Regions from separate parts of the Streptomyces sp. NRRL F-5650 genome, predicted to be linked through region 3. Evidence: riboswitches for the same ligand, from Rfam matches in the RefSeq annotation. Region 3 holds a riboswitch; each other region holds the start of a gene.

Region 1 (3,264 bases), on a different contig from region 3:
ACGGTCGCCGCCTACGGTGTGGCCTCGCCGACGCAGAAGCACTTCGGCGGCTCCTCCGACGAGATCCCCGGCATCGGCGAGATCGGCTACATCGGTCTCACCGCCTTCGTGCTGAACGTCCTGGTCACCGTCGTCCTGACCGTCGTCCTGAGGGCGGTCAAGGCGCCCGACGGCGTCGACGAGACCAAGCCGGCCGACTACACGGCGGACGCCGGCGACCCGGGCGTCCAGGTGGAACTGCCGCCTGCCACGGCGGGCAGCTCGCACTAGCTCCCCTCCTCCAGCGGGCCGTCGGAGAAATCCGGCGGCCCGTTGTCGTACCCGTCGGGCACACTCGGCGGCATGGACTTCGTGATCCGGCCGGCGACGGCCGAGGAGTACGGCACGCTCGGCGAGATCACCGCGCAGGCCTACCTGCGCGACGGCCTCCTCGACTTCGGGGAGGACGACACGTACCTGGGCGAGCTGAGGGACGTGGCCAAGCGGGCGGCGGCCGCGGAGGTGCTGGTCGCCGCGGCGGACGGGCGGGTGCTCGGCGGCGTGACCTTCGTGCCGTCGGGCGGCCCGATGGCGGACATCTCGCGCCCCGGGGAGGCCGAGATACGCATGCTGGCCGTCGCCCGCGAGGCACGCGGCCGCGGGGCCGGGGAGGCGCTCGTGCGGGCCTGTGTGGACCGCGCCCGGGCCGTGGCGGGGTGCACGGGCGTCGTGCTGTCGACCCAGACCGCGATGCGCACCGCACACCGTCTCTACGAGCGCCTGGGCTTCGTCCGCACGCCCGGCCGCGACTGGAACCCCCTGCCCGAGCTGGACGACATCACGCTGCTCACGTACCGGCTGACGCTCTGACAGCGGCGCCCCGGCACCGGCGGGAGACCTCGCCAGGACACAACATCTGGGGGTGCTCGCGCCACCCGGCACAAGATGTATGCTCGTGCTCGCTGTCGCCGCAGGGGAATCCGGTGCGAATCCGGAACTGACCCGCAACGGTGTACATGCGTGCATCCGTACGTCTTCGCACGTGCGCGCACGCCTGTCCAGTCCGAGGACCTGCCGACAGTGCGCCCGGCCGTCCCGGCCCGGGTGCCATGACGTCCGGGCCTCGTGGAGTGGGCCGGTGGACGCGCGACGCCGCGTGCGCTCGTGTGCTGCCCCCTGCCCTCCCCCAGGCCCCGTGCCGAGCGAGGGAGTGCTCCACGTGACCATCGCGCCAGCCGACCCGGCTTCAGCGGACCCGGTGCCGGCTCCAGCCGCCCCGGGGACCGCCGCCCCCGCCCCCGGGGGACCCGACGGGCCCGGTGCCGCCCTGCTGCGGACCCTGACCGGGCTGACCGCCGATCTCCCCGACGCCGATCCCGGCCGGGTGGCCGCCGCCGCGCTCCGCGGCCGGTCCGCGCACGCCGACGAGGCCGAGCTGCGCGAGCTGGCCACGGAGGCCGCCGCGGGCCTGATCTCCGAGGACCCGGTCTACTCCCGGCTGGCCGCCCGGCTGCTGACCCTCTCCATCCGGGCCGAGGCCGCTTCCCAGGGCGTCGTCTCCTTCACCGACTCGGTCGCCACCGGCCACCGCGAGGGCCTGATCGCCGACCGCACGGCCGCCTTCGTACGGCTGCACGCGGACCGTCTCGACGCCCTCGTCGACCCGGACGCCGACGACCGCTTCGGCTATTTCGGGCTGCGCACCCTGTACAGCCGTTACCTGCTGCGCCACCCGATCACGCGCAAGGCCGTCGAGACGCCCCAGCACTTCCTGCTGCGGGTCGCCTCCGGGCTCGCGGAGGACGACACCGTCCGGTCCGTGGACGAGGTCGCCGCCCTGTACGGCCTGATGAGCCGCCTGGACTACCTCCCCTCCTCCCCCACCCTCTTCAACTCCGGCACCCGGCACGCCCAGATGTCGTCCTGCTACCTCCTGGACTCCCCCAAGGACGAGCTGGACTCCCTCTACGACCGCCTCCACCAGGTCGCCCGCCTGTCCAAGCACGCCGGCGGCATCGGCATCGCCTACTCGCGCGTCCGCTCCCGGGGTTCACTGATCCGCGGCACCAACGGGCACTCCAACGGCATCATCCCGTTCCTGAAGACGCTGGACGCCTCGGTCGCCGCCGTGAACCAGGGCGGCCGGCGCAAGGGCGCGGCGGCGGTCTACCTGGAGACCTGGCACGCGGACGTCGAGGAGTTCCTGGAGCTGCGGGACAACACCGGCGAGGAGGCCCGCCGTACGCACAACCTGAACCTCGCGCACTGGGTGCCGGACGAGTTCATGCGCCGCGTGGACGCCGACGGGACCTGGTCGCTGTTCTCCCCCGCCGACGTGCCGGAGCTGGCCGACCTGTGGGGCGAGGAGTTCGACGCGGCCTACCGGGAGGCCGAGGCGAAGGGGCTCGCCAGGAAGACCCTCCCGGCCCGTGAGCTGTACGGCCGGATGATGCGGACCCTCGCGCAGACCGGCAACGGCTGGATGACCTTCAAGGACACCGCCAACCGCACCGCGAACCAGACCGCCACCCCGGGCCACGTCGTCCACTCCTCCAACCTCTGCACGGAGATCCTGGAAGTCACCGACGACGGTGAGACGGCGGTCTGCAACCTGGGCTCGGTCAACCTCGGCGCCTTCGCCGACCCCGCGAGCGGCGGCATGGACTGGGAGCGCCTGGACGCCGCCGTCCGCACCGCGGTCACCTTCCTGGACCGGGTCGTGGACATCAACTTCTACCCGACCGAGCAGGCGGGCCGCTCCAACGCCCGCTGGCGCCCGGTCGGTCTCGGCGCGATGGGCCTCCAGGACGTCTTCTTCCGGCTGCGCCTGCCCTTCGACTCCCCCGAGGCGAAGGCCCTGTCCACCCGCATCGCCGAGCGGATCATGCTGGCCGCGTACGAGACCTCCGCCGACCTCGCGGAACGCAACGGCCCCGCGCCGGCCTGGGAGAAGACCCGTACGGCCAAGGGGGTGCTGCACCCGGACCACTACGGCGTCGAGCCCACCTGGCCGGAGCGCTGGGCCGCGCTGCGCGCGCGCATGGCGACGACCGGGCTGCGCAACTCCCTGCTCCTGGCCATCGCCCCGACCGCGACCATCGCCTCCATCGCCGGTGTCTACGAGTGCATCGAGCCGCAGGTGTCCAACCTCTTCAAGCGCGAGACCCTGTCGGGCGAGTTCCTCCAGGTCAACTCCTACCTGGTGGACGACTTGAAGCGGCTCGGTGTGTGGGACGCCCGCACCCGTGAGGCGCTGCGCGAGGCCAACGGCTCGGTGCAGGGCTT
Region 2 (3,264 bases), on a different contig from region 3:
GGTGCCGCCGAGGCTGTGGCTGAGCAGCAGCACCAGCGCGAAGGAGCAGACGGCGCCGACGAACGCCCCGCCCGGGACCGACAGGGCGCCGCCGCCCACGCCGAGCACGACGACCAGGACGGCGCCGGTCGAGGCGCCGGAGGAGACACCGAGGACGAAGGGGTCGGCGAGCGGGTTGCGCAGCAGGGACTGGAGCACGGCCCCGCACACGGCGAGTCCGGCACCGCACACCGCGGCCAGCAGGGTGCGGGGCAGCCGCAGGTCCCAGACGATGCCGTCGCGGATCGGTGACACGTCCCCGGCGGTGGTGCCGGCGCCGAGGTGGGCGGCGATCACGGACCACACGTCGGCGACGCCGATGTCCGCCGGGCCGACGGTGACGGCGACGGCCACGGAGGCACACAGGGCGACGGTCCCGGCCGCCGCCCACACCAGGGGGGCATGGCGCGGCGCGCGTATGCCGGGGGCGGTGGCCGTCCGGTCCGCGGACGTCACTTGGCGAGCCCGAACTCGCGGAGCGCCGCCGCCACTTGTTCCACGCCCTCGACGGTGCGGATGGTGGGGTTCATGGCCTGCCCGCTGAGCAGGACGTAGCGCTTCTCGCGGACGGCGGTCATGTTCCTGGTCACGGGGTCGGACTCCAGGAACTCGATCTTCTTCGCCGCCGTTTCGGCCGTCTGCGACCTGCGGGTGAGGTCGCCGAGGACCAGGACGTCGGGGTCCCGGTCGGCGACGGTCTCCCAGCCGGCCTGCGGCCACTCCTCGCGGGTGTCCTCCATGGCGTTCCGGGCGCCGACGGCCCGGGTGATGACGCCGGGGGCGCCGCAGCAGCCCGCCAGGTAGGGCGAGGCGGAGTTGGCGAACCAGTACATGAGGGTGACGCCGGAGGCGTCGATGCCGGACGTCGCCCTGTCGACGCGTGCCTCGAGGTCCTCCACGAGCTTCTCGCCGCGCTGCTCGACGCCGAAGAGGCGGGCCAGGTCGCGGACTTCGCCGTAGACCGTGTCCATCGTCAGGGTCTTGTCCCGGACGCCGTCGCCGTCGCCGCTGTTGTCCTTGCCGGCGCAGTCGGACGGGGACAGGTAGGCCGGCACGCCGAGTCGCGTGAACTGGTCGCGGGTGGCCACCCCGCCGGTGCCGAGCGTGGAGGCGAAGGAGGCGGCGACGAAGTCGGGGTCCGCGTCCAGGACCGTCTCGAAGGACGGCATGTCGTCGGAGAGCCGGGGGACGCCCGCGTTCGCCTTCTCCAGTCCCTTCATGACCGGGTCGGTCCAGGTGGCGGTGCCCGCCATGCGGTCGGCGAGGCCGAGGGAGAGCAGGATCTCCGTGGTGCCCTGGTTGAGGGAGACCGCCCGCCGCGGCGGTGCGGTGACCCGGACCTCGTGCCCGCAGTCACGGACGGTGCGCGGGTAGCCGGCCGTGCCGCCCCGTGCGGCCGAGTCGTCGGCCGTACCGGAACCGGAACCGCAGCCGGAGGCCAGCAGGGCGAGGGACAGGAGCAGTACGGGACCGCGCGGGGCGCGGCGGAAAGGAAGAGGGCGCCGGAGGCCGGCGGGACCTGCTGCGGACAAGGCGATCCTCTGGCGTCGAGGGCTCATGCGCGGAGCCCGTCCGTACGATGCGGCCCGCGCCGCACGCGGCACGGGGTGCCAGCAGGTCTTCGGACTCGGGTTCGACCGGACGGAACGCCTTCCCGGGCGGCGTGCGCCGCCCAGTGGCCCGTGTTCCGCCCGTCCCCCTCACCGCTGCGCGTCAGTTCCGGATTCGCACCGGATTCCCTGACCCACCAGGTGGGTTCGACTGGCCTGCGCAAGCTACCACAGGGGCGTCTGGGCGTTCAGAGCGGCGTCGCGGCCCGCAGGATGAGGAACATGGTGACGGCGGCGTTCGCGGACGACATCGCCGAGACGGCGGTGCCGGCGGCCGCGGTCCACGCCGCCAGGCCCGCCGAGGTGGACACCGGGGGCCAGGGGCGTACGGAGGGGGCGGGGCCCAGCAGGGCGGCCACCCGGCGGGGCACCGGGCCGGGCGCCGCGAGACCGGCGAGGGTGGCGACGGGGGTGCCGCGGGAGACGAGGGCCGCCTTCCCGATCGCGGTCGCCACCGCGCGGCGGTCGCCGACCGCCCGTGCGGCCGCCTCGTCCGCCCACCGCTCCGTCGTGTACGCGACGGCCGTGCGCAGGGGGCGCAGGAACGGGTTGGCCAGTGCGGCGAGCCGGACGGCGAGCAGGAAACGGTGGTGCCGGGCGGCGAGGTGGGCGCGCTCGTGGGCGAACAGCGCGCGCCGTTCACCCGGTTCGAGACAGTCGAGCAGGGCCGTGCTCACCACCACGCGGTCCCGTCGCCCGCCGGGCAGCGCGTAGGCGTAGGGCACGTCGTCCGGCAGTACGGCCACCCCGGTGCCCGGCAGGCCGGCCAGTGCGCGGTGGGCGCGACGGCGCACCCTGCCGTGCCGCCACAGCGCCCGCGCCGAGGTCGCGACGACGGCGCACAGGGCGGGGATCGCCGCCTTGCCGACGACCTCGTCGTAGGGCACCGCCGCCCGCACCTCGGGGTCGGACCAGGCGTCGGGGAGCGGGTTGCCCGGCAGTTGGGCGGTGCCAACCACCATCACCAGGGCCAGGCACAGGGTGCTGCACAGGGCCATCACGACGGCGACGGCGCTGAGCAGCCGGGTCGCGGTCCGCGGGTGCAGGTGCTGCTCGGCCAGCCTGGCGATCGGCCACGCCGTCAGCGGCAGGACCAGGGGCAGGAAGACGAAGACCCCCATCCGGTGTCAGCCGTCCTCCGCGGCACGGGCGTGCCCCAGCAGTTCGCGCAGCAGCCGCTCGTCGTCCGGGTCGAGGCCCGTGACGAAGCTGGCCAGCACCGCTTCGCGGTCGCTCTCGGCGTCCAGGACCTTGCGCATCTTGCGCGCGGCCAGTCCCGCCTGGTCCGAGGCGGGCGTCCAGGCGAAGGAGCGGCCCGCGCGCTCACGGCTGACGGCGCCCTTCTCCAGGAGCCGGGTCAGGATCGTGATCACGGTGGTGTAGGCGAGGTCGTCGCCGAGGCGTTCCTGCACCCAGCCGGCCGTCGCGGGCCCGTCCGCCCCGCGCAGCGCGGACAGCACCAGCGCCTCGAGCTCGCCCTGCCCCCGCCGTCGCGGACGCCGGTCATCCGTCACGGCCCGCCCTCCTTCCACCGCCGGTCGTCGTCTTCCCGGGCGCCATCGTATAGAAGGCTTACTTCTACAGTGCTGTAGATTGACGACAGGTACGGAACGCA
Region 3 (3,264 bases):
CGGACTCGCCCTGCTGGCGGTGCGGCGGCGGACGGGCGTGGACCAGCGGGCGAGCGCGATCCTCGCCACGGCCGGTTCGACCGCCGCGATCTCCACCATCCTCGGCGGCCCGATCGCGGCGGCGGTCCTGCTCATCGAGGGGGCGGGGCTGGCCGGGACCCAACTGGTCGCCCTGCTGCTGCCCTGTCTGCTGGCCAGCGCGACGGGCGCGCTGGTCTTCACCGGCTTCGGGCAGTGGACGGGGCTGAAGATCGGCGCGCTGTCCCTGCCCGACCTGCCGCCGCAGGCCGGGCCCGACGCGGGCGACTTCCTGTGGGGGCTGCCCACGGCCGCCCTCGTCGCCGTCCTGGTCACGCTGGCCCGCGCGCTGGGCCGCCGCACCGTCACCTGGACGCGGCAGCGCACCGCCGCCCGCACCGTCGCCTGCGCCGCCGCGGTCGGCGTCTGCGTCTCCGCGTACGCGCTGATCACGGGCCGCGACCCGGCCGAGGCCGCGCTGTCCGGCCAGGCCGCCCTCGCCCAGCTCGCCGCGCACCCGCACGCCTGGTCCGTGGGGGCGCTCGTCGCGCTGGTCGCGTGCAAGGGGCTGGCCTGGGGCATCGCGCTGGGGTCCCTGCGCGGCGGCCCGATCTTCCCGTCCGTGCTGCTGGGCGCGGCGACCGCCCTGGCCTGCTCCGGGCTGCCCGGGTTCGGCGTGACCCCGGCCCTCGCCCTCGGCATCTCGGCCGCGGCGGCGGCGGTGACCGGGCTGCCGCTGGCCAGCGCGGTCCTGGCGGTGCTGCTGATGGGCCGGGACTCCCACGACCAGATGCCGCTGATCGTCATGGCGTCGGTCGTCTCCTTCGTCGTGGCCCAACTGGTGCGCCGGGACGGGACGGACCCGGAGAAGGCACCGGCGACGGGGGCGCAGCGATGACCGGCCGGACGGACGCCACGCCCCCGGACCCCACGCCCCCGGAGCCGGCCGGCCCGGCCCACGACGGCGGCGTACCCCGCCGCACCGGGTGGGCCGCCGGGTGGGCCGCCGTCCGGCCCTGGCTCGTCCGGACCGGGATCGCGGCCGCCGTGGTCGTGGCCTACTTCCTGCTTCCCCTGGACCAACTGGGCCCGCAGCGGCCCGTACTGAGCTGGGCGCTGTTCGCCGTGCTGCTCACCGCGGTGGCCGTGGCGCTGCTCCGGCAGATCCGGCACGTCCTCCTCAACCGTCCCGACACCCGGCCCGGGGTGGTCATCTCCCTGCTGATCGTCCTGTCCGTGCACGTCTTCTCGGCCGGGTACTACGCCCTCGCGAAGCAGCCCGGCGAGTTCAGCGGGCTGCACACCAAGATCGACGCGCTCTACTTCACGGTGGTGACACTCGCCACCGTCGGGTACGGCGACATCACCCCGCAGGGCCAGGCCGCGCGCGTCGTGGCCGTCCTCCAGATCACGTACAGCTTCGTCTTCCTGACCGCCGCCGCGACCGCGCTGACCACCCGGATGCGGGACATGGTGGTCCGGCGCCCCGAGCGGAACCGGTCACGTTGACATGCCCCGAGGCGCCGGGCGGGGGCGCCTGCGGGGGCCGGAGGCCCGCTTGTGCGCACCCCCGGGTGCGCACTACTGTCGCCACGCCTTGGTGAACGGGAAACCGGTGTGATGCCGGTGCGGCCCTCGCCACTGTGAATCGGGAAGTCCGGCTCCGGCCCTCACGGGCAGCCACTGGATCGCTTGCGGTCCGGGAAGGCGGAGCACGGGCGGTGGTACCCGTAAGCCAGGAGACCGGCCAAGGCGCGTCGTCCATCCACGAGGTGCTGGAGAGGGTCTGCTGAGCCATGCACATAGCCGAGGGCTTTCTGCCACCGGCGCACGCGATCGCCTGGGGTGTCGCGTCCGCGCCGTTCGTCGTCCACGGAGTCCGGTCACTCACCCGTGAGGTCAGGGAGCATCCGGAGAGCACGCTGCTCCTCGGCGCCTCCGGGGCCTTCACCTTCGTCCTGTCGGCCCTGAAACTGCCGTCCGTCACCGGGAGTTGCTCCCACCCCACCGGTACCGGCCTGGGCGCCATCCTGTTCCGGCCGCCCGTCATGGCGGTGCTGGGCACCATCACCCTGCTCTTCCAGGCCCTGCTGCTCGCCCACGGCGGGCTGACCACGCTCGGCGCCAACGTCTTCTCGATGGCGGTCGTCGGCCCCTGGGCCGGGTACGGCGTCTACCGGCTGCTGCGCCGCTGGGACGTGCCGCTGATGGTGACCGTGTTCTCGGGCGCGTTCGTCGCCGACCTGTCCACGTACTGCGTGACCAGCGTCCAGCTCGCGCTGGCCTTCCCCGACCCGGGCAGCGGATTCCTGGGCGCGCTCGGCAAGTTCGGCTCGATCTTCGCGGTCACGCAGCTCCCGCTGGCGGTGAGCGAGGGCCTGCTCACGGTGATCGTGATGCGGCTGCTGGTGCAGTCCAGCAGGGGCGAACTGACCCGGCTGGGCGTGCTGCTGACGAAGACGGCGGCGGGCACGGGGAACAAGGAACGGGCGGTGGCCCGATGAGCCGGAACGCGAAGATCAACGCCCTGCTGCTGCTCGCCGTGGCCGCGCTGGCCGTCCTGCCCCTGGTGCTGGGACTGGGCGACCACAAGGAGGAGCCGTTCGCCGGGGCCGACGCCGAGGCGGAGACCGCGATCACCGAGATCGAGCCGGACTACGAGCCCTGGTTCTCCCCGCTGTACGAACCGCCGTCCGGGGAGGTCGAGTCGGCGCTGTTCGCGTTGCAGGCCGCGCTCGGCGCGGGCGTGCTGGCGTACTACTTCGGGCTGCGCCGGGGCCGTCGCCAGGGCGAGCGGCGGGCGGTGGCGGCCTCCGGGACCACGGCGCCCACGACGGTCTCCGGGACCACGGCGCCCATGACGGCCCCCGCGGCCACGACGGCCACGGCCGCCACGCGGGACGCCCCCGAAGGGGACTGAGTGCTGCCGATCGACGCGGCGGCGCACGGCAGTCGCTGGCGCCGCCGCCATCCCGTGGACAAGGTCGTACTCGGTCTCGGCCTGACCGTGCTCGCGATCTCGCTGCCGCCCTGGCCGGGCGCGGCGCTGGTGCTGGTGACGGCGCTGACGGTGCTGCTCGGCCCGGCGGGCGTGCCCGGACGCCGGCTGTGGCGGGCCTACCGGGTGCCGCTGGGGTTCTGCGTGACGGGTGCGCTGCCGTTGCTCGTGCAGGTCGGCGGCCCGGACGGGTTCCTGACGGCGGCCGACGGCGGCGCGGCGCGCGCGGGCGGGCTGCTGCTGCGCAC

The links. A riboswitch is a leader RNA that binds a small molecule or an ion and turns the genes downstream of it on or off. The one in region 3 is predicted to bind cobalamin.
Region 1: linked by a shared signal. The riboswitch ahead of IG88_RS0123125 (ribonucleoside-diphosphate reductase subunit alpha) and the one ahead of IG88_RS0119500 (energy-coupling factor ABC transporter permease) in region 3 are both predicted to bind cobalamin.
Region 2: linked by a shared signal. The riboswitch ahead of IG88_RS0112725 (ABC transporter substrate-binding protein) and the one ahead of IG88_RS0119500 (energy-coupling factor ABC transporter permease) in region 3 are both predicted to bind cobalamin.

Annotation. Positions count from the first base shown of each region.
Region 1 is NZ_JOGV01000028.1:34,160-37,423, reverse strand. Features, by position in the region: gene mctP (monocarboxylate uptake permease MctP) at 1-270, shown strand, start outside; gene IG88_RS0123130 (GNAT family N-acetyltransferase) at 343-849, shown strand; cobalamin riboswitch at 912-1,073, shown strand; gene IG88_RS0123125 (ribonucleoside-diphosphate reductase subunit alpha) at 1,199-3,264, shown strand, end outside.
Region 2 is NZ_JOGV01000010.1:241,593-244,856, forward strand. Features, by position in the region: gene IG88_RS0112720 (iron chelate uptake ABC transporter family permease subunit) at 1-495, opposite strand, end outside; gene IG88_RS0112725 (ABC transporter substrate-binding protein) at 492-1,571, opposite strand; cobalamin riboswitch at 1,634-1,820, opposite strand; gene IG88_RS0112730 (M56 family metallopeptidase) at 1,838-2,770, opposite strand; gene IG88_RS0112735 (BlaI/MecI/CopY family transcriptional regulator) at 2,777-3,163, opposite strand.
Region 3 is NZ_JOGV01000020.1:49,696-52,959, reverse strand. Features, by position in the region: gene IG88_RS0119510 (chloride channel protein) at 1-916, shown strand, start outside; gene IG88_RS0119505 (potassium channel family protein) at 913-1,527, shown strand; cobalamin riboswitch at 1,600-1,785, shown strand; gene IG88_RS0119500 (energy-coupling factor ABC transporter permease) at 1,815-2,522, shown strand; gene IG88_RS0119495 (energy-coupling factor ABC transporter substrate-binding protein) at 2,519-2,938, shown strand; gene cbiQ (cobalt ECF transporter T component CbiQ) at 2,939-3,264, shown strand, end outside.